One region of the Psychrobacter sp. A3 genome, then DNA from elsewhere that is predicted to be linked to it. Evidence: predicted binding sites of a transcription regulator. Region 1 holds the regulator's gene; each other region holds the start of a gene.

What was found. The regulator PhoB, encoded in region 1, activates phosphate uptake and scavenging genes when phosphate is short. The targets are predictions, from matches to a motif close to TGTCATNAANCTGTCATAA.
Region 2: the regulator PhoB is predicted to act here: its motif matches at 8,125-8,143, upstream of NK638_RS09255 (porin).
Region 3: the regulator PhoB is predicted to act here: its motif matches at 4,087-4,105, upstream of pstS (phosphate ABC transporter substrate-binding protein PstS).

The regions. Positions count from the first base shown of each region.
Region 1 covers NZ_JAPEHS010000008.1:30,673-40,857, reverse strand. Annotated here, with positions in the region: gene NK638_RS02650 (M23 family metallopeptidase) at 1-167, shown strand, start outside; gene phoR (phosphate regulon sensor histidine kinase PhoR) at 255-1,334, opposite strand; gene phoB (phosphate regulon transcriptional regulator PhoB) at 1,517-2,221, opposite strand; gene dtd (D-aminoacyl-tRNA deacylase) at 2,409-2,864, opposite strand; gene asd (archaetidylserine decarboxylase) at 2,975-3,811, shown strand; gene NK638_RS02625 (hypothetical protein) at 3,853-4,014, opposite strand; gene NK638_RS02620 (HD domain-containing protein) at 4,011-4,649, opposite strand; gene NK638_RS02615 (isochorismatase family protein) at 4,947-5,522, opposite strand; gene fadA (acetyl-CoA C-acyltransferase FadA) at 5,829-7,001, opposite strand; gene fadB (fatty acid oxidation complex subunit alpha FadB) at 7,235-9,394, opposite strand; gene NK638_RS02600 (polyprenyl synthetase family protein) at 10,126-10,185, shown strand, end outside.
Region 2 covers NZ_JAPEHS010000065.1:1,451-11,635, forward strand. Annotated here, with positions in the region: gene mtgA (monofunctional biosynthetic peptidoglycan transglycosylase) at 1-125, shown strand, start outside; gene ppk1 (polyphosphate kinase 1) at 212-2,371, shown strand; gene NK638_RS09225 (hypothetical protein) at 2,632-2,820, shown strand; gene NK638_RS09230 (hypothetical protein) at 3,051-3,302, shown strand; gene NK638_RS09235 (hypothetical protein) at 3,466-3,867, shown strand; gene NK638_RS09240 (hypothetical protein) at 3,939-4,169, shown strand; gene miaE (tRNA isopentenyl-2-thiomethyl-A-37 hydroxylase MiaE) at 4,170-4,904, opposite strand; gene NK638_RS09250 (malate synthase G) at 5,472-7,670, shown strand; gene NK638_RS09255 (porin) at 8,281-9,324, shown strand; gene NK638_RS09260 (CTP synthase) at 9,511-10,185, shown strand, end outside.
Region 3 covers NZ_JAPEHS010000003.1:44,431-54,615, forward strand. Annotated here, with positions in the region: gene pstB (phosphate ABC transporter ATP-binding protein PstB) at 1-460, opposite strand, end outside; gene pstA (phosphate ABC transporter permease PstA) at 712-1,614, opposite strand; gene pstC (phosphate ABC transporter permease subunit PstC) at 1,685-2,638, opposite strand; gene pstS (phosphate ABC transporter substrate-binding protein PstS) at 2,848-4,014, opposite strand; TPP riboswitch at 4,286-4,402, shown strand; gene thiC (phosphomethylpyrimidine synthase ThiC) at 4,692-6,662, shown strand; gene NK638_RS01225 (fructose bisphosphate aldolase) at 6,777-7,667, opposite strand; gene NK638_RS01230 (EamA/RhaT family transporter) at 8,046-8,912, opposite strand; gene NK638_RS01235 (ABC transporter ATP-binding protein) at 9,215-10,185, shown strand, end outside.

The DNA of each region.
Region 1 (10,185 bases):
CCGATATCGCCCCCAATGACTGGGTCGATGCGGGTGATATCATCGGCTATGTCGGCGATAGCGGCAACGCCAAGGGCACACCGCCGCACGTACATTATGGGATTTATATCCAAGGCAATGCGGTCAACCCCTACCCGCTTTTACAAAAATCCGAGCCTGCCCGGTAGCCTGTCATGATAAGCACGACGATTGCTTGCGTATCCATCTGACATTGGCTAATAGCCATCAAATATTATATTAATAGCCATCAAACCTCAGCTAATGGCAGCAGAGCGCACGTAATTTGGCGGAAACACCGCACTAAATGTCGAGCCGCCGCCTTCTACCGACTTGATTTGTAGGTTGGTTCCATGCTGGTATAAGACGTGTTTGACGATAGCCAGCCCTAAGCCTGTGCCACCTGTGGCACGGCTACGACCCTTGTCGATACGATAAAAACGCTCTGTCAGGCGGGCGATGTGCTGCGGCGCAATACCGATGCCATTGTCCTCGACGGCGAAACGGCAACCCTCTGCTGTTTTGGTCCAGCTGACGGTGATTTCGCCACCTTTTGGCGTGTATTTAATCGCATTGATCACCAGATTGGATAAGGCACTGGTCAGATATATCTCTGAGCCGTACAGCCCATCATAGGTATCTATCTGTAGATGGATGCTATGACCGTACTCTTGATTGTAGGCCTGTGCATCATCATAGATATGAGTCAGTAGCTTGATCATATCGATATAATGCAGCTCATGAGTCTCTTCGATTTCGATACGCGATAGCAGCAATAAATCATTGACGATTCTATTCATGCGCGCTGTCTGCTGGGTCATCAGCTCAAAGCCGCGCTTCCAGTGCGGCGGCATGTCTGGCTGATCCGAAAAATTCTCTAAATACCCCATCATCACGGTCAGCGGCGTACGCAGCTCATGCGAAACGTTGGCCACAAAGTCGCGGCGCATCTCTTCTAGATGATGCAGACGCGTCACATCGTAGATGATCAATAGCTTTTCGTCGGCAAATGGGGTCAGCTCACACTTTAAATAGCGCTCAGGCGCGCGCCATGACTTTATATGTACGCCTTCGTCAGCCAGCGTCGGCGCTTGATAGTACTGACGAAACTCAGATGCGTCAATAAAGTCAAAAATACATCGGCCTTTATCTGCTGCCTGCAATAATAGTAAATCTTCAGCGGCCTGATTCCACCACTCCAGACCATCACTGTCATTGAGTAAAATCACCGCATCGCGCAGCGCCCGCAGCGCACTTCTTATTTTTTTTAATTGATCGGTGGTGTTTTGTAGCGCTATCGGCTCTGAGATATCTTGTTCGATACATTGCTTTGACATTATGTTACTCATCCATTTTTCGTGACCTATTTTTTTGCCCTACTTGTTATCTCGTTATCATTATGATGATTATCTCTATCTGCTAAGTGGCCCTTACTGATAATCACTTACTGATAATTATGGTGATTATAGCTGGACTGGCAACAGAATTGCGGTGGCTATTTTGAGAGTATGAGCGCCGATCATTTGGCCTCAACAACGCTTGAGAAGCGATAACCAGTACCGCGCACCGTTTGTATCAGCTTATCGCAGTCATGAGGGCGCAGCAGTTTGCGTAGGCGTTTGATATGCACATCGATGGTTCTGTCTTCGATATAGACATTGCCGCCCCACACTTGATCAAGCAGCTGAGTGCGCGTATAGGCACGCTCAGGATGGCTCATAAAAAACGCCAACAACCGATATTCGGTCGGTCCGACATCGATGATTTGCCCAGACGCCATGACTCGCTGGCTTTTGGGGTCGAGGCTTAACTTGCCTATCTCAATAGTCTTGTCGGCGCTCAAAGCATTGCTACGGCGCAACACCGCTTTGATCCTTGAGATCAGCTCGCGCGTCGAAAAAGGCTTGGTCATATAATCATCTGCACCCGCATCCAGACCGTGCACCTTGCTGTCCTCTTCGCTTTTGGCTGTCAGCATGATGACGGGTATCTCAGCGAGTAGCTCATCACTTTTGAGCATACGACAAAAATCAATGCCGCTTTTGTCCCCAGGCAGCATCCAATCTAGCAAAATCAGCGCTGGCCGATGGTCGACCACTTGTTGGTGCGCCTCTGATACGTCCGTTGCCTGCAAGCTATCAAAACCAGCCATCTCTAGCGTCATTACGACCATCTCGCGGATTGCAGGTTCGTCTTCAACAATCAAAATTTGCTCATTATACATAGGGTATTCTCAGTGATAAGGGACAAAACAGACGTATAAAAAAGAGCGATAATCACTCGCCACTGCTTGCCTATTAAACGCGGTAATTGTGACAGTTTGATGACATTTGTCATTTAAGCGGCTGCTATAGACCAAGCCACTTCCCTTAAACAGACGGCACTCACCATCATGATTCACATTTGATGCTTTAGCTCACGTCTAATATAAAATTCAGTGGCCCATCATTGATACTCGCAACCTGCATGTCTGCGCCAAACTGACCCGCCGCTACCTGAGAGTGCTGACTGTTGGCATAGTCGATTAGCTGAGCAAACAGTACGCGCGCTGCCTCTGATGGCATGGCACCGCCAAAATCAGGACGCCGGCCTTTGTCAGTCTTCGCCATCAGGGTGAACTGTGATATCAGCAGCAGCCCGCCAGCGACTTGTTGGACATTTTTGTCCAGTTTGCCATATTTGGTAGGGTCATCGTCGTTTTCAAAAATACGGTAGCCAAGGATTTTATCAATCATTCGCTTGGCCGTTTGCAGGTCGTCTTCAGGCCCCAAACCAATATATGCCAGCACGCCGCGCTCGATACGCCCGACACAATCCCCATCGACGCTGACGCTCGCACCATGTACTCGCTGTATCAATGCTTTCATTTATGCTCCCTTACCAATTATGCTCATACAAACTTAGGCCGTCCATGATAAAATATCATCATTTATTTGCCTATTTATTACTCTCTCACCTTTATTTTGGTCGCCATATTATGAATGTATTCACCACCTTGCAGCAGCTTGTCCCGCAACAAAAGCTCAGTAAAGTCGCTGGCCGTTTGGCTGCCAGTCGCCACCCCTATGTCAAGCGCACCTTTATTCGTAGCTTTGCAAAAGCCTATCATATCAGCTTGGATGAGTATGAGCGCCAAAACTTAGGTGCTTATGAGAGCTTTAATGACTTTTTTACTCGTGAGTTAAAAGCAGACGCGCGCCCTATCGATGCCACGCCGCAGGGGATTGTCAGCCCAGCTGACGGCATCATCTCGCAGCTCGGTCAGATTGATGATCATAAGCTTTTGCAAGCCAAAGGGCGCTACTATGATATCGGCCAACTGCTGGCCGATAGCGAAGATGGGCATTATTTTGCCGATGGCAGTTTTGCCACAGTCTATCTGGCACCCAGCAATTATCACCGCGTGCATATGCCATTTGCTGGTACCTTGACCAAAACCCGCTATGTACCGGGCACGCTGTTTTCTGTCAACAACACCACGGCTGCCAACATACCTGACTTGTTTGCGCGCAATGAGCGTTTGGTGTGCCTGTTTGATACCGCCTACGGCAAAGCTGCGGTCGTGATGGTCGGTGCGATGATCGTCGCTGGTATCGAGACAGTCGCCACTGGCAAAATCAGCCGTACCGACGACATTCAAGAAGCCGAGCACGACATGAAGCTTAAAAAAGGCGATGAGCTTGGTCGCTTTTATTTAGGTTCAACAGCAATAGTAGTGTTGCCAAAAGGCGCAGAAGCAGCTTGGCAAGACAGCCTGCAAGCCAATAGTGTGGTAAAAATGGGACAGCTATTGGGTATGGCTAACGCTAGATAATCTGTCTGTTTTTTAATGGCTATCTATGTGACCATAGTTGATCACTCTAAAATAAGCACAGTGCTACTGGGATGATCTTGGGTAGCATCGAAGGGTCGCAGCACGCCGATTTGTTTTTTGGCAGCGTGTGCCAGTTTTGCGCCGCTGCCGATAGGTGCCGCGGCCAGCGTTAGCCGTACCAAGCTAGCGATTTTATTGGTCACGCATCGATTAGCCAGCCTTGCTTGGTCGCATAGTCGATACGCTGTGACAGCCAATCATGAATAGGCGGAAAACTGTCTTTGATAAAAGCATGCGCGCCAGCCACCTGCGAGCGCGTCACCCCCAGCTCAATCCACGTTTGTCCATTGGTATTGATGTTGAGCAAAAACGGCAATAAGCGATCCACCACCCGTAGCAGCTGCGCTTCTTTGCTATCGCCTGTCTCCTGCGCTTCCCAGACCGCTGCTAAGTTAGCAATGCCATTGCCACGCTCCGCTTGCAAGCGCGCCATGCCTTGACGCTCCTCGATATGCGCCGTATGACGCGTATTGTCGTATAAAAACGTATCACCAGCATCAATCTCACCCAAATCATGAACCAGTGCCATCTTGAGCAGCTGCTCGTGATTGACGTCTAGCGCAAACAGCTCAGAAATCGACCAACACGCCATCGCCAAATGCCAAGAGTGCTCAGCTGAGTTTTCGCGGCGAGTGGTCTGGGTGACATAGCTGCGCCGATTGACGCGCTTTAGCGCATCTAATTCTAATAAAAAATGCGTCACATCATCAATATCGATATGATCAGCAAAGGCATTGTCATTTAAAGTTGTCGGGTGGATTGAATGGTTGGATGGCATGTCTCTCTCTTAAGCAATCAGCAAATGTAGCGCTCATTTTAGTACAAAACCCGACCCTAGACGTAAAAATAGCGCTGATGTAGTCGAGTTCAAATAAATCGGATACATGACTATCAAGTCGCTCAATGAAACGTTGTTTTTCTTGCGTACTGTGCCTACTCCGACAGAGGCTACGAAAAACAACGTTTCATCTCACGGTATCGTTTTTATATCAAATTGACTATAGTCATCAAGCGCTATTTTTATATCTGACCCACACACTTGCGGCAGCACAAACAAAGCATTTTGAACAAAAGGTTATTTGATCAAATTGCTAATGGTTTTAAACGCCGGATCTTGACTACTGCGGCACAGCTCAAACAAGATAGACTCAACCGTGCTAATCACTCCACCTGCACGGCGAATACGGCGAATGGCTTGTTTTTTATCATACGGAAATCTCGAACCGACAGCGTCTCCGATGATGACCGGCTGCATACCGTTGTCTAACAAATCAAGCGCCGTTTGCATGACGCATACATGCGCCTCTGCCCCAAACAGCAACACAATACTGCGGTTTTGCTGCGCCAAATGGTGCCATGACTCATCGTTATCACACGCACTAAAGGTCACTTTTTCAAAGCTTTTGGCATTGTTATCTGCAAGCACCTCACGAATCTCAGGCAAGGTATCGCCAAGGCCTTTTTTATACTGCTCGTTGAGCATGATAGGGATATCAAGCGCCTGCAACCCCTTAATCAGTGTCACGATTTTTTTGACGATATTTTCATGATCATAGATATGCGGGGTAAGGCGCTCTTGGACATCGATCAGCATCGCTTGGGTGTTTTCGCGAGCGATTCGGTAAGTGCGGTCGGTAATCATGGTAGACATAGTACACTCCTTGTACGGCTGACAGTTGCAACTAAAAATATTTTAGAACGAATATTAAATGAGCATTAAATAAATATTATAAATTGATATTAATAGTGTCTTGGTCACTCTTATTTAGTCACAGTTTTCTAAATGCGTCAATGGAGATACGCTTTATTGAACACTCATCATTACTTGCACACACTTTGCGACGTGCGCCATTAACCCTCTCATTATATTCACAAAAAACCCCTAGCCATCATAGCTAGGGGTTTTTTATAACATATTTGGTCGACAAGTGTTAAAAATTATCTACCAATCCAAATATTAAACACGCTCAATCACAGTGGCGATACCTTGGCCAAGGCCGATACACATGGTTGCAAGGCCAAGCTCGGTGTCAGACTGCTCCATAGCGTTTAGCAAGGTAACCGTGATACGAGCACCAGAACAACCTAGTGGATGACCCAGTGCAATCGCGCCACCATTGATGTTGACGATGTCTTGCTTGTCCGTCAGGTTCAAGGCTTTGAGTACAGATAGACCTTGGGCGGCAAAGGCTTCATTTAGCTCGATGGTCTGCATGTCATCGATGCTCATGCCAGCGCGCTTTAAGGCTTTGTTGGTCGCAGGTACCGGACCGTAGCCCATGATAGCCGCATCACAACCAGCGACAGCCATGCTACGAATACGAGCGCGAGGCTTTAGACCAAGATCTTTGGCTTTTTGCGCGCTCATGACCAGCATCGCTGACGCACCGTCAGAGAGTGCAGATGACGTCGCGGCAGTCACTGTACCGCCTTTAGGGTCAAAGGCTGGGCGCAGTTTTTGCATTTGCTCCATGGTCGCATCAGGGCGAATCACTTCATCGACGGTACATAGCTGCAGACGACCATCTGCATCATGACCTTCGATGCCGATGATTTCATTATCAAAGCGGCCTTCAGTGGTCGCAGCCCATGCACGGCGATGTGACTCAAGACCAAACGCATCTTGTTCCTCACGCGTGATGTTGTTCATACGGCCCAGCATTTCAGCGGTCAAACCCATCATGTTTGACGCTTTGGCATAATGCTTGGAGGCGGCAGGGTTTAGATCGATGCCATGCATCATACCAACGTGACCCATGTGTTCAACGCCGCCGATGATAAACACATCACCTTGATTGGTCATGATTTGTGCAGCAGCGGTGTGAAGTGCTTGCATAGAAGAGCCGCACAGACGGTTGACCGTTTGACCACCAGCGGTTTTTGGAATACCTGCCAATAGACCGATATTGCGACCGATGTTCATGCCTTGCTCTAGGGTTTGGTTGACACAACCCCAGATGATGTCTTCGACATCGTTGGTGTCAAAATCGTTGCGCTCTACCAAAGCACGTACCAGTTCAGCTGACATATTATCAGCACGTACATGGCGGAACATACCGTTTTTAGATCTTCCCATCGCCGAGCGTACGCCATCTACGATGACCACATCTTTTGGACTTAAAGTTGTCATACTATCTTCCTTTTCAATTTTTATTGTCAGTGTTGTCGATTCAATCGGGCTCTATAACCATCTATCACGCGATCCGTACATCAGTACGATAACTATCTAGATGTTTTCGCGCTGGATATTATCGCGGCAGGCCAGACCTGATAAAACCGACCAAAACGGTGCGTCTGCTATTTTTTTATCACCGATAACGATGTCAGCAAACGCACCCCACTTATCCTAATACGGTATGCTCGTTACGCTGTGGCGTAAAAAGTCTCGCCAGCGGCTGCCATATCGCGAATCTTTTGCGGCGCTTCATAGGCTTTGCCAAGGTGCGCGTATTTTTCGCATAGTGCCAAGTAGTTATCGAGACCCATTTGGTCGATATAACGACAAGGACCACCGCGGAATGGCGGGAAACCGACGCCCATAATCATCGCCATATCCGCCTCACTTGGCGTGCTGACGATGTTGTCTTCTAGGCAGCGTACGGTCTCATTACAGAAAGCCAGCATGGTGCGGTCGATGATGGTTTGATCATCAAACTCTTTTTTGTCGCTATCTGTCGTGGTTTTAAGTAGCTCATAAGTGGCATCGTCAGCGACTTTCTTTGGCTTACCGCGCTTGTCGGTTTCGTACTTATAGAAACCAACGCCATTTTTCTGACCTAGGCGCTCGTTTTCATATAGATTCTCGATCGCCCCTTTATAATCAGGCTTCATGCGGTCAGGGAATCCTTCTGCCATCACTTCTGCGCCGTGCACACCTGTGTCTAGACCGACGACGTCGATTAGGTAAGCAGGACCCATCGGCCAGCCGAATTTTTCCATGACTTTATCGACATGGACGAAATCAGCACCTTCTTTGAGCAGCAAGTCAAACGCGCCAAAGTATGGGAAGAGGACACGGTTTACCAAGAAACCTGGGCAGTCGTTGACCACCACTGGCACCTTGCCCATCTTGGAGGCCAATGCCACAGTGGTCGCGATGGCTTCTTCAGACGATTTCTCACCGCGGATCACCTCTACCAGTGGCATACGGTGTACTGGGTTAAAGAAATGCATACCAACGAAGTTCTCTGGACGCTCAAGCACTTCTGCTAAATGCGTAATGGAGATCGTTGAAGTATTCGAAGCCAAAATCGCGTCTTCTTTGACTAAGCCTTCGACTTCTTTGAGTACCGCGTGCTTCACTTTTGGATTTTCTACTACTGCTTCAATAACGATATCAGTCTCGCTAAAGTCGCCATAGTTCAAGGTAGGACGGATACGGCTTAGCGTTTCGCCCATTTTCGCTGGGGTCATCTTTTTGCGCTCGACCATTTTACCTAGTAGCTTACTGGCCTCGCCCATACCCAAATCCAATTGCTCAGATTTGATATCTTTCATAATGATCGGCAAGCCTTTACTAGCGGCTTGATACGCGATACCACCGCCCATGATGCCTGCACCTAATACCGCGGCTTCATTGATTTCATGCGCTTTTTTGCTGTGTTTTTTGGCCAGTTTTTTGACCAACTGATCGTTTAAGAACAAACCGACCAAGCTCTCAGCTTGCGGGGTTTTTGCCGCTTTGGCAAAACCTGCCGCTTCGACTTCGATCGCTTTATCACGTGGCAAATTGACGTGCTTTTCAATCGCTTCGATAGCGAGCGCTGGCGCTGGATACTGCTTAGGATTGGCTTTTGAGAAGATCATGCCTTTGGCGCTATTGAACGCCATTGCTTGCTCAAGCTGGTTGAGCTTTACAGGATTTAGCTTCTCTTCACGCTTGGCTTGCCAGTCAAGCTCACCTGAGATACATTTTTTGACTAGGTCAATCGCAGCGTCTTGCAGATCATCAGCAGGGACGGTCGCATCTACCAGACCAAGATTTAGCGCCTCTAGTGGTTTTTTTGGTTTACCTGTAGCGATTAGCTCAAGCGCATTGTCGATACCGATGACACGCGTACTACGTACCGTACCGCCGAAGCCCGGGAAGATACCTAATTGAGTTTCTGGTAGACCGATGATGGCTTTGTCGCTCATGACGCGATATTCACATACCAAGGTCATCTCACAACCACCGCCTAGCGCTGCGCCATTGATAGCCGCTACTTTTGGAAATGGCAGATCTTCAAAACGGTTAAAGGTCTCATTGATACTCACCACCCAGTCTTTGATCTCGTTTTCTGGGTTTTTAAATGAGCCAACAAACTCTGTGATGTCAGCGCCCGCGATAAACACGCCTTTGCTTGAAGTGACAATAAGGCCTTTGACATCGTCGGCTTTTTCTAGTGCGCTCACCGCTTCACCAAACTGTTTGTTGGTCTCGGCATCAAACTTGTTCACGCTCTCATTTTCGGCGTTGTATTGCATGTTGGCGATGCCATCTTCTAGCATTGTCACCGTGATGCGATTTCCTTGGTATACCATTTGAAACTCCTTGCTATATAACGAAAGCTACGTTTTGGATTACAATCAATAGCCAGTTACTGTTAGTAAAATGGGTAATAGCACTGTGCGCCGCCTTCAAGACAAACATCGTCTTGACGACAAACCACTAGCGGGCGCACAGTGAAGATATCTTTATTATCCAGCGCTCATAGTAATGTACTTATTTTTACGTCGCTTGTACAACATCGTTTGGCGCTTTGTTTATATATTACAGGTATCTACTACGGCTGTCGGTGCTGATTGGGGAGCGGCATCGCATGTAGATGCAGCGATGACGGTTTGGGCAGTCCAGCTCACTCACGCCGGCGACTGCCTTTATCAGCCCATTTCCACGGCAATTAGTGTAGGGGATTATGCCCCTCACTGTCACAAGCTAATACCATACTCACAAGTCACTCTTAAGTCGAAACTCGCCTTTACCTAGTGGCTAACGTGCTTTAAGTGACCAGTTGTATACTCAGTGGACAGCCGCCTCATCACAACACATTCAATCACTAAATAAAACGGGCAATACGTAACGAGGGTTGGCTGCAGGGCGTACTGCATTACATATGACATTGTCTCTTGTGTTTTTTAGTGTGTTTTGTAGCGTACTTTTTGACAAAAAACTGCCAAAAATTTGGCGCGGATATTACGCGCTTCATAAGCAGGGCCTGCTATCATGCTACACTATCGCTATTTTTCTTGTCTCTCTTATAAATGGTTGGATTATGACTGTCTCTCCTACTTCTGGCTTTATGTCTTTTTTGCGTATAAATGACGGCGCGCAT
Region 2 (10,185 bases), on a different contig from region 1:
TAATCAGTATGCTGACCAATCCAAAATACTATGAAAACAACCAAGGCGATAGACGGCTACGTAACAAACAGCGTATCATCAAAAAACGCATGAAAAATGCAGTCTTACCACAATCAGCATCATGACGTATCGAGAAGGCAAAAGGAGTAGGGACGTGGCAGATACCAAAAGCAATGATAAGCAGCATCAGACTGACAATAGCGCCGCCGTGATGAGCATAAACGATGGGACGCATGGGAAAAAAGACGATGATCTCGCCCACATAGCATGGCAGCGGTTTGAAGATGGCAGTTATTCGCCCAGCAGTTATATCAATCGCGACCTGTCTTTGTTGCAGTTTCATCTACGGGTACTGGCGCAGGCTGCCAGTCCGCGTCACCCACTGCTTGAGCGCTTGTTTTTTCTCATTATTTTTTCATCGAATCTCGATGAATTCTTTGAGATTCGCGTGGCAGGCATCATGCAAAAACTCAATATCGGTGATGTATCGACCAGTGCTCATGGTATGCGCCCAAGCGAGGTACTCAATGAAATCTCTGTTATCACACACGATGCCATCGCTGAGCAGTATCGCATTCTCAATGAAGACATCTTGCCTGCGCTGGCCAAAGAAGACATCCGTTATCTCAAACGCGATGAGCTAAATAGCGATCAGTCGGCATGGATGAAGCGCTATTTTACCGAACAAGTCTCGCCTGTACTGACGCCGATTAGTATTGATCCTGCCCACCCGTTTCCGCGTTTGGTCAATAAAAGCCTCAACTTTATCGCTACTCTAGAGGGCAAAGATGCCTTTGGTCGTGATATCAATCTCGCCATCGTTCCTGCGCCGCGCAGTCTCCCACGCGTCATACGCTTACCTGATGAGCTGACTGGCGGCAAAGAGCATCACGTCATGCTATCGGCCATTATTCATGAGCATATTGGCGAGCTGTTTCCGGGGATGAATGTCACCGGCTGTCATCAGTTTCGACTGACGCGTAATGCGGACTTAGACCTAGCGGACGATGTCGAGGATATCGCCAAAGCGTTAGAGGGTGAGCTTGAAAACCGCCGCTTCGGTGATAAGGTACGCCTAGAGGTCACCACCGACTGCCCAACGCCCATCAGCGACTATCTGCTCAATGAGTTTGAGCTGCACGACAATCAGCTGTACCGTGTCAACGGGCCGGTCAACCTCACGCGCTTATTGTTCGACTTTAATATACCAGCGCTGCGCTATCAGCCCTTTACGCAAGCGATACCAAAAGCGTTTCGCCGCGAAGAAAAAAAGCTGGACAAAACCAGTAGCATGTTTGCTGCCATGCGCAAAAGCGATGTACTGGTGCATCATCCTTTTCATTCATTCTCGCCTGTCGTCAACCTATTATGGCAAGCCGCCAATGACCCAAAAGTTTTGGCAATCAAGCAAACGCTGTACCGCTCAGGCACCAATTCAGAAATCGTCAAAGCGCTGGCCGCTGCTGCTCGAAATGGCAAAGAAGTCACTGCCGTCATCGAGCTGCGCGCCCGTTTTGATGAAGCCTCAAACATCGCAGTCGCCAATTATCTGCAAGAAGCAGGGGCGGTGGTGGTGTATGGCATCGTCGGCTACAAGACCCATGCCAAACTGATGCTAATCATACGCCGCGAGGATGATCGCATTCGCCGCTATGTACACCTAGGGACAGGTAACTACCATGCCGCCAATGCTAAGGTCTATACCGACTACGGTTTGTTTACCGCCGATCCTGATATCTCAGAAGATGTGCACAAAATCTTCCAAGAGCTAACGGGCATGGGCAAGCCTGCCAATCTCAAAAAACTACTGCATGCGCCCTTTACCTTGCATGATAAGTTGATGAGTTTTATCGATGATGAGATCGCTCACGCAAAGGCAGGCAAACGCGCTCATATCATGGTCAAGGTCAATGCTTTGACGGAGCGTCGCCTGATCGCCAAGCTCTATGACGCCTCTCAAGCAGGGGTAAAAATCGAGCTGATTTTGCGCTCAATGTGCTGTCTGCGTCCACAGGTCAAAGGTTTGTCGGAAAACATCACAGTACGCTCGGTGATTGGCCGGTTTTTAGAGCACACACGCATTTACTATTTTTATAATAACGGTGACGAGCGTCTGTATTGTGGTAGTGCCGACTGGATGGATCGTAACTTGTTTCACCGCGTCGAAGTGGCGTTTCCGATTGAAGATAAAAAACTGTTTCAGCAGATATATCAAGATGGCTTGATTAACTACTTACAAGACAATACCCAAGCGTGGACACTCAATGGCGACGGCGTCTGGCAGCAACTACAGCCCGCTGCTGGTACGCCGCCACATGCCGCCCAAGAGCATTTATTAACGCTCATCAACGGGGTAGAGGCATCGTCTTAACAGCCCTCTAATACTGACTCAAACCAAACGCTGGCTATACTGGCGTTTGGTTTTTTTTATGGATGCATTTGGCTACTGTTATTTGCATGCTGCTGGCAGGAAGTTACAAACTGTCTTGTAACCTCACATTTATTCACACATTGATACCGCAGCACACTGGTGTCTGGTCGAGTCTTGTTTCTATAATAAAAATACGCTCAATCATAAAAGCATAGAACGTAAAAGCCAATCATAAAAACATAGGAAAAAAGGAAGCATCTATGAGTAATCACGATACGACGCCTGATAATTCTGATACAAAATCAGACATCAACAAAGCAGCCGAACAGGCAGACAGTCAAAAGATTCAGCAAAACCTTAAAGAAGACAAGAGAGTCGATGCACCTGAACAGCTCAGCGAAGAAGAGCAAACCGCCTTTATCGAAGAGGATTTGCGTACCGATAAATAAGAGGATAACAAATAACAGGATAAATAGTTACTCTACTTATTAGAGCGTGTTTTCATTTTAAAAATGGTGATAAAAATGAGATAAGTCGCCATCAAACAAGGAAGATAGCGCAGGTAATATCGAGATGTTAGTTAGCTATTTGACAGCGTTTGGCTAGATTTAGCCCATTTAGATGATTATCGATTGAATTGAGGACACGTCCACGCCAATACATACGTGAGGGATATAGCATGTCAGACAATACACGCCCAAATAATGAAGAAGCAGTACCGATCCACGACCCTGCTATTAAACAGCCAGACAACCCAAAAGGCAGCTATGAAGGCCGAAAGTACCAGGCAAATATAGATGGGCCAGAGCAAGCCTCACAGGAGACAGACGAGGTCTATGTCGACCCGCGCAAAGAAGAAAACCTACCTGATGGCGGCAAAAATGTGGCTGATCTCAATGCTCATGATTTGAGTCAAAAAGGCAACGAATAATTCGTTGTCCATATAGGTTAGACCCATATAAGCTATTGTGGGACATAAGGTCGAGTATTGAGCACGTTATTTCGTGGCCATGTAAAAGAAGTACTACGAACATCAAGTATTAATGAAAAAGTATTAATGAAAAAATAATAACGATAAAAAAGACAAGGATGAGATGATGCAAACCAAAGATCCAGCATTAACCAAAACGCCCATAGATAATCATAAAGATCATAAAGACGCGCTTGGTCGCCACGATATGAGCAGTAATGGCGAAAAACATGATATCGAAAATCATGAGGTTGAAGAAAACACGACAGAGAATAAAGGCACAGATACCTTTGAAGAGGGTATCGTAGAGACAGAGCATGTCAATGACGATGATAATCCTGCGCGCCAGCCAGATCGACGCGATCAAGAAGGTACTGCGTTTGATGATAACGTCAATGAAAGGACTGTCAGTAGCGAAGCCCCTGATAGCCATAAGATTAACAATAAAAATCGCTATGCCACTGTCAATAATGCCCAGACACGGGTGTTAAACCCTGACGAAAAAGATCATAAAAAAGACAGATAGTTTTTTTATGATCTAGGGCACATCCTTCATTCACTTGATTTACTTTCATCTTTCTATTATAAGGAAATGCTATGAATAACCCCAATGATCACTCATTAAAACCAGCAGAGACAGCGCAGTCACCAAAACACCAGCAACATGAACTAAAAGATGCTGACGACAATGACGGTATCGTGCCTGATGATGCGCTGCAAAAAGCCAATCCTGCGGCTGCAGAGCGTGTCACAGATGATCACGACCCGCATCACGTCGCCAAAGACCATAAACAGTACGATAGCCCTCTGATGGAAGACAATAAATAGTTAAGCGGGCGAGCCACTATGGAACCGTAGCTCGGAATCAGGGCTGATGATAAGCTCTGCTTCTACTTCTCTAAAAAATGCCACTCGCTCATCGATAGCCTCTGTCGATAGTGACTGTGCCAATGCCAAATAATCCTCAAAATGACGACTCTCTGATTTGAGCAAATAGCGATAGTATTTTGCCAATCGCTCATCATCAATCACCTCAGCCAATGCCGCAAAGCGCTCACAGGAGCGCGCTTCGATAAACGCGCCGATGATCAGCACATCGCTCATTGCCGCAGGCTCATAAGTGCGCTTGTGTTTGAGCATGCCTTTGGCATAGCGCCCCGCACTTAAGTACCGCCATTCTTGACCGCGCTCATTCATGATACCCAGCACTTGCTCATAGTGCAGCATCTCCTCACGTATCAGCTGTGCCAATTTACGCTGCAAGTCATAAGAAAACTCATAGCGAAACAGTAGGTTCATCGCGGTGCCAGCGGCTTTTTTTTCGCAGTTGGCATGATCTTGAATGATCAAAGGTAGGTCAGCGATAGCGGCGGGTACCGCTTTTTTTTCGCAGTTGGCATGATCTTGAATGATCAAAGGTAGGTCAGCGATAGCGGCGGCTACCCAATCTGGCGTGGTACGTGCGCCCAAAAAACCATAAACCGCAGATAAATCTACTTTGTTCGGTGTGCGCAGCTGCGAGATATCTACACTGTCTTCTTCTGTACTGCTTTCTACTGCAATGTCGTCATTTATAGCATGGGAATTGGTTGGCATGGTCGGTTTACTCATAGTCTGTGTCATGGTCAAAAAGTATTGGATAAGATAAAAGGTTGTTTTAAAGGTTTGGGTTTGCCGCCTGAGCTTATTAACTATCGTTTTTATACAGAGCTGGCTATATAAAAGCTTAAAAAAACGATTACCACGATTTGAGGATAAACAGCCTTAGCGCTGATAGGCTGTAGGGTATCATTATTATACAACCCCAGTATTTACTTAGTGAATGGTGTTTTCTTGTTTATTTCTTTATTTGATAGTAGGATGATATTTTGTTTAGGCGGCATTTTGTTTGATGACTCGATAAAGGAGCGATCAAGGAGCAATGAGTGCCCATTCGAGATGGCAAACATTATAACAACTGCCAGCGCGATATAAAGCAGATATCACTATCGACGAAAAGGCACAGCCATCACGCAGATCACTCGCTCATATCAAGGATGCGCCATTTTAGAGAAATGCACGCCATCTACTACCGCTATAGTGGTAGCAACTTCGTAGGTACACCCATCACAGATAGATAAGGATAACAGCATGAGCCAATCTTCTAACGCCAATCGGATTCAAAAAGGTATTCTTGCCATCGACCAGCAGTTGTATGACTTTATCGAAAACGAAGTGCTGCCAAAAGTCGGTGTGGACTCAGACAGTTATTGGTCAGGTTTTGAAAAAGTCATCAAAGAGTTCACGCCGCGCAACAAAGCGCTGCTTGCGACTCGTGACAGCATTCAAGCGCAAATCGATCAATGGCATCTAGACAATCCTGCCAAAGAAGGTGAGATTGACTTCCCAGCTTACAAGGCTTTTTTGCAAGAAATTGGCTATTTGTTACCAGAAGGCGATGACTTTACGGTAAGCACCCAAAACGTCGATGACGAGATTGCTCATATTGCAGGTCCACAGCTAGTCGTCCCTGTACGCAACGCGCGCTATGCGCTAAATGCCACCAACGCCCGTTGGGGTAGCTTGTACGATGCTTTATATGGCACCGATGTCATCAGCGATGAAAATGGTCAAGAAGCAGGCAGCAGCTATAATCCCACGCGCGGCGCGGCCGTTGTCGCTTATGCCAAAGCCTTTTTAGACGAGCATTTTGCGCTAGCCTCAGGCTCTTATACCGATGTCACAGGCTTTAAAGTCGTCGATGGCAAGCTGGAAGTCAAGCTGGGCGATAGTAGCACTGAGCTAAAAGACGCCGAAAAATTCGTCGGTTATGTCGGCGAGGCAGATAGCCCTTCTGGTATTTTGCTCAAAAACAATGGCCTACACGCAGAGATTCAAATCGATGCCAGCCATCCAGTAGGTAAAGATGACCCAGCAAACATCAAAGACGTACTATTAGAGTCCGCCATTACTGCGATTCAAGACTGCGAAGATTCGGTCGCTGCGGTCGATGCCGAAGAAAAAGTCGAAGTGTATCGCAACTGGCTAGGTTTGATGAATGGCGATTTGCAAGAGACGTTTGAAAAAGGTGGTAAAACCCGCACCCGTAAGCAAAACCCAGATCGTGAGTACACCACACCAGAGGGCGGCACACTGATCTTACCCGGTCGCTCACTGCTTTTGATTCGTAACGTTGGTCACTTGATGCAAAACCCAGCGATTTTGGTCGATTTGGGTAATGGTCAAGAGCAAATCTTTGAAGGCTTGATGGATGGTTTGATCACACCGCTATTGACGCTAAACGATCTAAAAGGCAAAAACGCGCTATCAAACTCACGCAAAGGCTCGATGTATATCGTCAAGCCAAAAATGCATGGCCCTGATGAAGTCAAAATGGCCAATGATTTGTTTAATGCGGTAGAGGATTTGCTCGGTCTAGAGCGCCATACGCTCAAGATAGGTATCATGGATGAAGAGCGCCGCATGACGGTAAACCTAAAAGAAGCCATCCGCCAAGCCAAAGAGCGCGTTATCTTTATTAATACCGGCTTCTTGGATCGTACAGGCGACGAGATGCATACCAGTATGAATGCTGGCCCATTTGTACCAAAAGGCGAGATGAAGTCGCAAGCATGGCAGCCCGCCTATGAGCAGTGGAACGTCGATATCGGCCTAGAAACTGGCCTGCAGGGTGTGGCGCAGATTGGTAAAGGGATGTGGGCCAAGCCTGATGAGATGAAAGAGATGCTAGAGACCAAGGCGGCACATCCAAAATCTGGTGCCAGTACCGCTTGGGTACCATCACCGACAGGCGCCACCTTGCATAGCATGCATTATCATCAAGTCAATGTCGCCGAGGTACAAGACAGCCTAAAATCACGCGAGCGTGCTAGCCTAGACGATATCTTGACCATTCCATTGGCCAAAGACACCAACTGGACAGAGGAAGAGAAGCAGCAAGAGCTGGACAACAACGCGCAGGGTATCTTAGGCTACGTGGTACGCTGGGTAAACCAAGGCGTCGGTTGCTCAAAAGTGCCTGACATCAACGATGTGGGCCTGATGGAAGACCGTGCGACTTTGCGTATCTCAAGCCAGCATATCGCCAACTGGTTGCATCACGGTGTGGTCAGCGAGCAGCAAGTCATGGATACCATGAAGCGTATGGCGAAGATCGTCGATGAGCAAAATGCCGGCGACAGTAGCTATCAGCCTATGGCAAACAACTTTGAGCAGTCTTATGCTTTTAAAGCGGCCTGTGACCTCGTCTTTAAAGGACGCGAGCAGCCAAGCGGCTACACTGAGCCACTATTGCACCAAGCACGCTTGGATCTAAAAGCCAACGTCTAATCCAGTGTGCTTCACTGTCCTATTGCATCGGCATAAAAGCTGTGTCGATGCATGTATATATGGCTACATGGCTATATTGACCCGGTGTCGATAGTAGATAGCGATAATGCTGTTTCGCTTATAAGCGCTACTTATCAGTGAATAAGTAGCGCTTTATTTTTGTACACAATACAGTGGCCATAATCGAATGGTTTGTCATAAAACTTACGGTAAACCATTGGTATTTAAGCGCATTATATAGCTATTTTTTTCAACGCCTGAGCGCTATAAAAGATGTGGAGTGCGCCAGATATCGTGTTAAAAGTGCAAAAAAATATGTTGCAAATTATGTCAAAGTTGTTATGCTTGTACTCGAAGTATGAGTTTAGTAACGGATGTTACGCAGCAGAAGGATAAAGACCAACGTTTACATGGCAGTTACTTTTTTTGATGCTGGTTATGTAAGTCATGGTTTTTTCATCTTACTGTAATAAAACTTCGCCACACTTGTTTCTGACTAATCTCGGTAGCCAGTTACACATTATATCTTTGAGGATTTGTGACGATACCAATATGGGCGCCAGCTAATAATAGCTTGCTCATTACTACAATTGTAAAGTGGAGATACCCCATGAAAAAACTACTTTTAGCTACAGCCGTTGCTGCTCTATCTGTTTCTGCAGCCAATGCCGCTCCTACCTTATATGGTAAAGCGTTTGTTACTGCTGATTATGTAAATGCCGAAGTTGATTACCCAAATGGTGATGATCGTGCAGACAGAGAGTCTGACTCAGTACAGATCAACTCCAACTCTTCACGTATCGGTATCAAAGGCTCTGAAGCGATGACTGCCAATACTGACGTTATCTATCAGCTAGAGTATGGTACTCGTGTTGATGGTGATAGCGATGGTTTCTCTAACCGTGATACATATCTTGGTGTCGTGAACAAAAACTTTGGTGAATTCCGTGCTGGTAAAAACCAATCTACTTTAGATAAAATCAACAACGTAGTCGTTAACGATGGTTATTGGGATAACCTAGGTGGCAATAAACTTGAAGATAACGAAAACTATGGTGGTTTGAATATGGCTGATAGTGGCCGTATCAACAGCTCAGTTATTTGGATGTCTCCAAAATACAACAACCTACCATTACAACTTTCTGTTATGTATAGTGCTGACGAAAGCTTTGTAGAGGATAGTGATGATCGTAATAGTGGCTTTGGTGCTGCGCTAATGTTTGACCAAGGTACTGGTTTCACTGCTGGTGTTGCGTACGATAAAGACCAAAATATTGCTGGTGAGATCATCCGTGGTACAGCAACTGTTGATCTAGGTAAATACATGGCAGCTCCTGTAACATTAGGTGCTCTATATCAAGTAGCTGATTTTGACTATGAGGGTGATACCGAAAAAGAGAAAGGTCTAGTAGTTAGTGGTGCATTAGGCTTATCTAACTTTGCTCGTCCAGCAACTGTTTATGTTCAGTACAACAAAACTGACAACCTAGATGGTGTTGACAACTTTGACTCAGATCAAATCGTTGTTGGTGGTAAATACTACTATCAAGATAATATGATTGTACATGCTTATGCTGGTAATAACTCAGCTGACCTTGGCAATACTGATGCTGACGTACTAGCTATCGGTGGCGGTCTAGAATACTTATTCTAATCTAACCATTAGAATCTAAATAAAAAACTCATCCTTCGGGGTGGGTTTTTTTGTTGTATGTATTATTTGTGACAAAAGTCTACCGCTGAGGTAGAAAACAAGAGTTTCAGACAGTTTGCATTTTTGCCCTATATTTTGTGGCGTATTTTTAGTAAAATCCTTCTTTACCAATTGTTGATGAGTACTATGACCAAGTTTATATTTGTGACCGGTGGGGTAGTGTCCTCACTAGGAAAAGGTATCACCGCCGCTTCTCTTGCTGCGGTCTTAGAAGCGCGTGGCGTGACAGTCACGATGACCAAGATGGATCCGTATATCAACGTCGATCCAGGTACGATGAGCCCATTTCAGCATGGTGAGGTGTTTGTCACCGAAGATGGCGCAGAGACGGATTTGGATTTGGGCTATTATGAGCGCTTCTTACGCCATTCTAAGATGAGTAAGAGCAACAACTTTACCAGCGGTCGTATCTATCAAAACGTGCTAAACAAAGAGCGCCGCGGTGAGTATCTAGGCGGTACCGTGCAGGTCATCCCGCACATCACTGATGAAATCAAAAGTAAGATTCTTGCCAGTGGCGAAGGCTACGATATCGCCATCATCGAGATTGGCGGTACAGTCGGTGACATCGAGTCGCTGCCATTTATGGAAGCGGTACGTCAGATGCAAGTAGAGCTTGGTCGCAATCGCGCTATGCTCATGCATCTAACGCTGGTGCCTTATATCGCTAGTGCCGGCGAAACCAAAACCAAGCCGACCCAGCATTCAGTCAAAGAGCTACGCTCTATCGGTCTGCAGCCAGACATTCTCATCTGCCGCTCTGAGCACCATATCTCGCAAGACAACCGCCGCAAGATTGCG
Region 3 (10,185 bases), on a different contig from region 1:
GCTGCCCGCCTGATAGCGACAAACCTGAGGCTTTGAGCTTGTCTTTTACCTCCGGCCATAGTGCCGATTTTTTTAGCGCCCATTCCACCCGATGGTCCAGCTCAGCTTTGCTTAGTCTTTCATAAAGACGCACACCAAAGGCGACATTGTCATAGATAGACATCGGAAACGGCGTCGGCTTTTGAAATACCATACCGACCTGCGCGCGTAGCAGATTGACATCGATGTCTTTGCCCAAGATATTTTTGCCATCGAGGTTGATACTGCCTTCTGCACGCATGCCAGGATATAAATCATACATACGGTTAAAGGTACGTAGCAGGGTCGATTTGCCGCAGCCGGATGGCCCGATAAAAGCAGTCACTTTTTTATCAGGAATGTCGATATTGATGTTTTTAAGTGCCTGAAAATCCCCGTAATAAAAGCTTAAATCACGAATTTGCATCTTCGCTGCTGGCATGTCTTTGGGAATATCATGCTGTGTTTGCTTAGTTAAGTTTGCCGCATCTGGCTGCGACAGTTGCGTGGTCGTCGCCATCGGTCTGTTTAATAAGCTGGCTGTGCTCGTATCAAAGTTGTTGCTATCTGCTGTGCTACGCGTTTTGCTGATGACGTCATTCATAATGTTATCCAACCTAGCTTGATGAATATAAATTTAAGTAACTGCTATATATAAGGTGATTTGGCGGTAGGCGTTATCTACTCTGGCTGCTATTTGCTGGAGCTGCGACCACCGATAAACCTTGCCAATACATTTAGTACCAATACCGAAGCAGTAATCAGCAATGCAGCGGCCCATGCAAGTGTATGCCAATTATCATAAGGACTCATGGCAAACTGATAAATAGTGTTCGGCAAGTTGGCAATCGGCTCGCCCATATCGGTACTAAAGTATTGGTTATTCAATGCTGTAAATAGCAATGGCGCCGTCTCACCAGTGATTCTGGCAAAGGCCAACAGCACACCAGTGGTCAGCCCCGCTCGAGCCGCCTTAATCGTCACTTGCGTGACCATCTTCCACTTCGGCGTGCCCAGTGCATAGGCCGCTTCACGAATGCTATTGGGCACCAAATTGAGCATGTTTTCTGTCGTGCGTACCACCACTGGCACTACAATCAGTGCCAATGCTAGTGCGCCCGCCCACCCAGAGAAGCCTTGACCTTTAACCATCAAAGCATAAATAAACAGACCAATGACAATCGAGGGTGCAGAGAGCAAAATGTCATTTAAAAAACGCGTCACCTTGCCAAGCAGGCTGCCTTGCGCAAACTCAGACAAATAAATCCCTGTCATCAGGCCAATGGGCGCCCCGATAAACAATCCTGAAAACGCCACCATCACCGAGCCGACAATGGCGTTGCGTAGGCCGCCTTCGCTCATCGGCGGCGGCGTGTCGGCAGTAAAGATAGGCATTTGCACCATGCCCTGAAAGCCTTCGATAAACAGCGTCACCAGTATCCAAAACAGCCAAATCAAGCCAAATACCATCGCCGATATGGCAAAACCCAAACCCAGCTTATTGGCCCAGCGCCGTTTGTTATAAAGACGCTTGTCGTAGCGGCTATCAAAGCCAGTCTGCGCAGGTAACGCTGAGTGCATCGCATTAGTAGGCATAAAACTCATTTCCATTTTTCAAGATTTTTTGTCAGCTTGTATATCGCTATCGTCTGTATGTCGTTATGTATTAGCGGTTGCCTGCTTTTTGATCCATACGCATCAGCATGAGCTTAGCCAGCGACAGCACAATAAAGGTGATGATAAATAGTATGAGGCCAAGGTGCAGCAGCGAGGCCAGATGTAGCTCACTAGAGGCTTCGGCAAACTCATTGGCCAGCGCTGAGGTAATGGTGACGCCAGAGGTAAACAGACTTGGACTGATATTAAAGGCGTTGCCAATAAGGAAGGTCACGGCCATGGTCTCACCCAGTGCCCGACCCAGCCCCAAGATAACCCCGCCGACCACGCCTGCTTTGGTATAGGGCAAGATAATTTTAAACATCACTTCCCAAGTGGTCGCGCCCATGCCGTAAGCTGACTCTTTGAGCAGGTCTGGCACCACAGAGAAAACATCGCGCATGGTAGCGGCAATAAAAGGAATAATCATAATGGCAAGCACCAATGAGGCGGTAAACATACCCAATCCCATTGGCGCACCGGTAAACAGCTTGCCGATGATAGGCAATGGGCCGATATGCTCGATAAACCACGGCTGAATGTGGTCGCCAAAAAATGGCGCAAAGACAAACAGTCCCCACATACCGTAGATGATAGAGGGAATACCTGCCAGCAGCTCAATGGCGATGCCGAGGGGCTTTTTTAAGAAGGTCGGACACATCTCAGTCAAAAATATCGCAATACCAAAGCTGACTGGCACAGCGATTAAAATAGCGATAAACGACGTCACCAGCGTGCCATAAATAGGCGCTAGTGCACCGTACTCATTGGCGACCGTATCCCAGTTATTACTGGTATAAAACCCGAGGCCAAATGCTTGAATACTTGGCCAAGCGCCAATGATCAAAGAGAGCAAAATACCGCCCAATGATAGCAGCACGAGAATAGCAAATGCCTTGGTGGCATTGACAAATAATGCATCGTAACGTTTTTGTTTTGCCAGTTGCGACCTTAAATCATTCATAAGTGTCTCAGCATTAAATAATATTAAATCAAAATCTTTAAAAGACTCATCAGGTCTTATCACAACAAACTAAATCTTAATAAAGGGCGCTATTAACGGTCATTAATGACGCTATTTTTAAATTTGTTGTGATAAAACCTTTGAGACAACCACCGGAGAATAGGTGTCTCAAAGGGGCTTACAAGCTCTGCTATATATATGTATAAAAACTACTGAGCTGGGGTGTAGACGGGTTGACCATCGCTACCTTTGACTTCATTCCACTTGTCTTTAAACAGTGCCACTGCGGTATCAGAGAAAGGCACATAATCAAGCGCCATGGCACTATCATCACCTTCAGCATACGCCCAATCAAAGAAGTTCAGCACGCCAGCCACTTGCTTCGGGTTTTCTGGCTGCTTGTGTACCAAGATAAAGGTGGCAGCGGCGATGGGCCACGCTTGCTCGGTCTCAGAGTTGGTGATGACTTTATAAAAGCCTGCTTGCTGTGACCAATCGATATCACCTGCCGCAGCAAAGGTCTCAGCAGATGGCTGCACGAAATTACCCGCCGCGTTTTTTAGGGCGGCATGCGCCATGTTGTTTTGCTTGGCATAGGCATACTCGACGTAGCCGATAGCGTTTTTCATGCGGTTGACGTAGCTTGATACGCCTTCGTTGCCTTTGCCGCCTGCCCCTGTGGCAGAGGTTGGCCATTTGATGGTTTTATCGACACCCACGCTGTCTTTCCAGTCAGTTGAAACCTTCGCCAAATAATCGGTAAAGTTAAAGGTCGTGCCTGAGCCATCTGAGCGAAATACGGTGGTAATGGCAGCATCTGGCAGGGTCAAATCTGGGTTCATGGCGGTGATGGCAGGGTCATTCCATTTACTAATCTTACCCAGATAGATATCGGCTAGGGTTGCGCCGTCCAGCTTTAGCTCACCTGGTCCGACACCATCGATATTGACAATCGGTACCACGCCGCCGATGACGGTCGGAAACTGAATAAGTCCTGCCGCATCCAGCTCTTCAGGGGTCATCGGGGCATCAGAGGCGCCAAAGTCAACGGTTTTTGCTTGGATTTGTTTGATGCCACCTGAGGAGCCGATAGACTGATAGTTGACCTGACCGCCAGTCGCGGCATTATAGTCATATGACCACTTGGCATAGATAGGCTGCGGGAACGACGCGCCAGCACCAGTGATGTTCATAGCGATGTTCTCAGCTGATTTAAAATCGCTTGCTGGAGAAGATGTCGCTGTGCTGGTGGTTTCGGCCACTGTCGCCGCGCTGGTGTCACTCTGCGCTGCTGACTCTGCGGGGTCGGTGGATTTATTACAAGCGGTGAGTACTAAGGTGCAACTAACGGCGACTGCCAATAACGAATAACGCATGTAGAACTCCTAAAGTTTAACAACGATTGAACAAAGCATGATTGGTGACATGTGTGACATCTTGACAAGTTTTTATGACAGTTTGATGACAACCGCCCAACTCTTTTATCTGCATGACAAATAGGGTCAAATCTGGCGGCGCTTGAGGCTAACGCTATTAGCCTGCGTGTCATGACTCATGGCCTCGTGCGCACGTTGACTGACATACCGGTGGTCAAACACCAGTAGCCCTCATGGCAGAAGTTTGTTAGTATGAGACTGATTTACAACACTGACAGACTCGGGGTGCGGTGTACGAATGGCTGACTGCCTTTGTACATTCGCTGAGAGATCACCCGCCGAACCTGATGCGGTTAGTACCGACGCAGGGAAGTCTTCAGCACTTTATTATGTATGGCAAAGACGGGCAGAAATGCCTTGTTATCCTCATGACTGTTGGCCTAAATGCCCGCTTGGTGGTGCTAATCTTTATAGGGTTAAGTAGTGCCAAATAATGATGAGAGATACCAAGCGTCGCTTACAGGTTGATGACATCCTCCGCGAAGGCAGATTTTCGCGATGATAGATTTGACAGCCAGTGACGACGACGCAGCAAAAATTGCCTAGATGATAAGTGCTACCCCCGCAGCTTCTGGCGGTGTTGCTTTTATTCAAAAACCAACACGCTAGGACAGCATATGACAACCTCAACCCTATCTCCAAAGACCCAGAAAAACACCGACGCGCTAAAAACACCTGCGCACCGTAGCGCCAAAGACACGCGCTTTGAAGAAGACGCGCGCGACTTACACCGCATTCTCCCCGCCTCGCAAAAAGTCTATATCCAAGGCTCAAGACCTGATATTCAAGTGCCGATGCGCAAGATCACGCTAGATCCCACGCCTATTCAGGGCGTGGATGAGTCCGACTGGGAGCAAAACCCGCCGTTTTATGTCTACGACACCTCAGGCGTCTATACCGACCCTGATGCCCAAATTGACCTAACCCGCGGCTTGCCCAAACTGCGCGAGGGCTGGATAGCCGAGCGCGGTGATACAGAGCAGCTAAACGGTTTATCCAGCTCATACGGGCAAGCGCGTGCGCGTGATATCACCACAGCCAATCTACGGTTTGCCCATATTGATAAGCCGCGCCGCGCCAAAAAAGTCAATGGTAAAGCAGGCAATGTCACCCAGATGCATTATGCGCGCCGCGGTATCATCACCCCTGAGATGGAATATATCGCCATTCGTGAGACGCAAAAACAGCATGAACTGACCGATATGCGCCAACATGACGGCGAGAGCTTTGGTGCCAATACCCCAAAAATCATCACCCCTGAGTTTGTGCGTAGCGAGGTCGCGGCCGGTCGCGCCATCATCCCAAATAATATCAATCACCCTGAGTCTGAGCCGATGATTATCGGGCGTAATTTTTTGGTAAAGATTAACGCCAATATCGGTAATTCAGCACTTGGCTCGTCTATCGATGAAGAAGTGTCGAAGATGACATGGGCCACGCGTTGGGGCGCGGATACCATCATGGATTTGTCGACAGGCAATCATATCCACGAGACCCGTGAATGGCTGATTCGTAACTCGCCTGTGCCCATCGGTACGGTACCAATTTATCAAGCATTAGAAAAAGTCGACGGCATCGCCGAAGACCTAACGTGGGAGATATTCCGCGATACACTTATCGAGCAAGCCGAACAAGGCGTTGATTACTTCACCATTCATGCAGGCGTGCTGCTGCGCTATGTGCCACTGACGGCCAATCGACTCACAGGTATTGTCTCTCGCGGCGGCTCTATCATGGCGCAGTGGTGCCTTGCCCATCATACAGAGAGCTTTTTATACACCCATTTTGAAGAGATTTGCGAGATTATGAAGCAGTACGATGTGGCCTTTAGCTTAGGTGATGGTCTGCGTCCTGGCTGCTTGCAAGATGCCAATGACGAAGCGCAGTTCGGTGAGCTGCGCACGCTTGGTGAGCTAACGAAAATCGCATGGCAGCACGATGTACAGGTGATGATCGAAGGCCCCGGACATGTGGCGATGAACCGCATCAAAGAAAATATGGACTTACAGCTAGAGACTTGCAGCGACGCGCCGTTTTATACCTTAGGGCCGCTGACCACCGATATCGCACCCGGTTATGACCATATCACCAGTGCTATCGGTGCGGCGATGATTGGCTGGTTTGGCACCGCCATGCTCTGTTATGTGACACCAAAAGAGCACTTAGGACTGCCGAATAAAAAGGATGTCAAAGACGGCATTATTACCTATAAAATCGCCGCGCATGCCGCTGATCTGGCTAAGGGCCACCCAGGCGCGCAAGCTCGCGATAATGCCTTGTCTAAGGCGCGCTTTGAGTTCCGCTGGGATGATCAGTTTAATCTGGCGCTCGATCCTGATACCGCCCGCGAATACCATGATGAAACGCTGCCAAAAGACGCGCATAAATCAGCACACTTTTGCTCGATGTGTGGGCCGAAATTTTGCTCGATGAAAATCACCCAAAACGTCCGCGAGTACGCTAAAGGTTTGGACGCGTCAGAAAGCTTAGGCACAGACGCTATGAGCACCGCTGAGATTGAGCAAGGCATGAAAGAGATGACTGAAAAATACCATAGCGAGGGTCGACAGCTGTATAAAGAGGTATAACTCCGCTGATTTGACTGCTGTATATTTAATTACTTTATATAGCAAAAAGCTCGCTTCTTATGCCTGTAGAAGCGAGCTTTTTTTATGATAAGTATTTCTTAGCCAAAGAGCTGTTTACACATTTGACGCCTGATAAATCTCTTCAATTGAGGCGTTCATGGTATCAGCAAACTCTTTATCGCTTTGTTGTTTGCTCAACCCTTCGGTAAACGCGCGTGAGAAGCTGGCAATCATACCGGGGTTTTGCTTAAGCTTTTCGCAGGCCTCACGACGACTATAACCGCCAGATAATGCCACGACTTTGAGTACTTTTGGATGATCAATCAGCTCTTGATAGAATCCGCCGTCGGTGGGCAAGGTTAGTTTTAGCATCACTTGATGGTCGTCATTTAGACGCTCGAGGTTTCGCAAAATATCCGCTTTGAGTATCACTTCACACTCATGCTTTTGGGCGCTATCGATACTAACCTCAGGCTCAACGATTGGCATAAAGCCTTTGGAGAGGATTTGCTTAGCCACATCAAACTGCTGCTGCACTACTTTTTCGATACCATCGACACTTGGCTCATAAATGACTGAGCGCATCTTAGTGCCAAACACGGGATAGTTTTTGGCTTTATCCAGTAGCGCGTCCAAGTCTGGCATCGGGCGCATGACTTGTACGCCGCTCATTTGCTCGGCCAAACCCTTATCGACCTTCAAAAACGGCACGATGTTTTTATCTTCCCACAGATAGTTTGCCGTTGGCTTGCCATTGACCTCGCGCTCCATGGTGTCTTCAAATAAAATCGCGCCAAGGACACGCTCATTATCAAAGGCATCACAAGTCATGATACGCGCGCGCATCTCGTGCACCAGATCAAACATCGCGTCATCATTGTCATAAGCATCGCTACTGATGCCGTAGTTTTCTAGGGCTTTTGGTGTGCTACCGCCGCTTTGATCAAGCGCGGCGATAAACCCTGAACCATCCTTTATACGCTGTCGTTGTTTTTGGTATTCCATTGAAAAAGTATCCTATTTCTATTGATTAAAGCCAAACATCACCAATCGACTCAATCTATATGAGCCTTGCTATTTGTAGACAACCTTACCATAGGATGCTTTATCTGCCTATATAGGATGCGTGACAGCGCCGCCAATTTTTATGATATATCAGTTGAAAATAGCCAGTTGAAATAGCTAGTTGAAAATAAAACGGTTATATAAATTTAAACACGCTGCTGATATAAATTTTACTGACGTGCGGCGCTCTCAGAGGCTGCACAACCTACATTTAAAAACAGCATCCCAGTAGCGCTACGATGCTCTTTTAGAGTGCATCGACTATAGGTATAAGAATATTATGCCAAACCACGTACATCAAAGCCTTACATCAAACTCTTATGCCAAAAACAGTACCGCCACACAGCCAATCGCCAGCAGCAAGCCTAGCACATTGATACGACCGAGCCGCTCTTTAAACACAGCCACACCGATGAGCGTCGCGACGGCGATGACCCCGACGTTCATCCCAGTAAAGACAATACTAGGAGAGTCGGACAATACTTGGTGGGCGCGCACATACGCATAGATATTGCCCATGTTTAGAGCGCCCAGTAGTAGCCCTGCTGCCAAGGCATTACCCTGCCAACGCACGCGTGTCACAAGCAAATAAATCAGCAATAACAATCCTGCAACGCCAAAGCTGACAAACAGTGTCAGTGGAAAGGCCGTGCCTTGTTTGGCGACTTTTTTAAATAAGATATCAACGATGCCATAGCCTGCCCATACGCCAAATAGCCATAGCGGGGTACGCGCGGCGGGCGGGCTCATACTAGTGTTCTCGCCCCCACCGGTATGTTTGGGCCGGTAAACCAAAGCTCCCAACGCCAAAAACCCTAAGACCAGACCAAGCACTCGCGTGCCCGTCAGCACCTCACCAAATAACAAAAAAGCGGCGATAATGGGAATAATCAACGACAAGCGCTGGGCGGCATCGGTTGCGACCATGCCGACCGATGCAATCGCACGGCCCAAGATAATAAAAACCGTCGGCAGCAGTATCCCAAGCGCCAGAATGATGCCCCATGCGTTGCCAAGCGTGCTTATGCTGCTGACATCTGGCGTTAATAAAAACCATGTCAGCAAAAAAGCCACGGGATAACCTGCGACGATGGTCTGGCGAATATCGATATTTTTTTGCCGCAGGATTTTGAGCAGTACCGAGACGGCCACACTGCACAGTACTGCTATCACCAAATACATCATAATCCCTACCTCTATCCTTGATTCATGTCAGAGCAACACCGCACGTCAGCAATACACAAAACCATGGCAAACACTATAAAACCACTGAATGTAACAAAATATTTCCAATACAACAATGGCTTTTTGGTGTTTTGTTGTGCTGATACTCATGGCATCTATATGCACGCAATTACAATTAGCCTGCAGGTCTGACAGGAAATTTTGCTAAAATAGCCATCACTCCCAATCACAAAGTAAAGATTCAAAATAACGACCGTCATCGTTTGTTTTGGCGTACTGCTATTGATGTTTTATCACTGCCTATGAATGCTCTATTTCGCTTTTTTGAAAACCGCTTACCGGCCTTCCCCACTACCCCCATGCCGCTGCCCTCGCCTCGTGACGGTATGCTGCAGTTTTTGTGGGCTTGTACAAAGGGGCTGCGCGGCTGGCTGCTGCTATTTATGGTGTTGTCAGCAGGCATCGGCATTTATGAAGCAATGCTGTTTGCATGGATTGGCGATATCGTCGATTGGCTTGGCGTCTATACGCCGCAGAACTTATGGCTAGAAAAAGGCGATATGCTGCTGCTGATGCTGGCGGTGATGATTGTCAGCCCGTTTTGGATTGCCTTATCCTCGTTTATTCATTTTCAGACCTTGCAAGGCGTGTTTCCCATGCAGATGCGCTGGCGTTTTCATCAGCGTATGCTTGGGCAGTCCATGCAGTTTTATCAAGACGAGTTTTCTGGACGTGTCTCGGCCAAGGTCATGCAGACCGCGCTTGCGGTGCGTGATACGGTGATGACCGTCACAGATATGTTTATGTATGTCACCGTATATTTTGTGACCAGTGGCCTTATTTTATTTAATTTAGACAGCTTGTTATTGATTCCCTTTATCCTTTGGTTTGGGTTGGTGGCTCTGGCGATATGGTATTTTATTCCAAAGCTCAAACAAACCGCCATCGTACAAGCAGATGCGCGCGCGTTGATGACGGGGCGCATCACCGATGCCTATGCTAATATCATGACTGTCAAGCTGTTTAGCCACTCACGCCGTGAGCTTGGTTATGCCAAAAACGCCATGGGGCAGTTTTTAGGAACGGTACATGCGCAGATGCGTTGGGTCAGTTATTTAGAGATTTTCACCCATCTTATCAGTGTGATTTTAGTCAGTAGTACCGCAGGGATTGGCCTGTATCTATGGCAACAAAGCGCGGTCGGGGTCGGGGCGATTGCCGCGGCGACGGCGATGGCGCTACGCCTCAATGGTCTGACGCGCTGGATCATGTG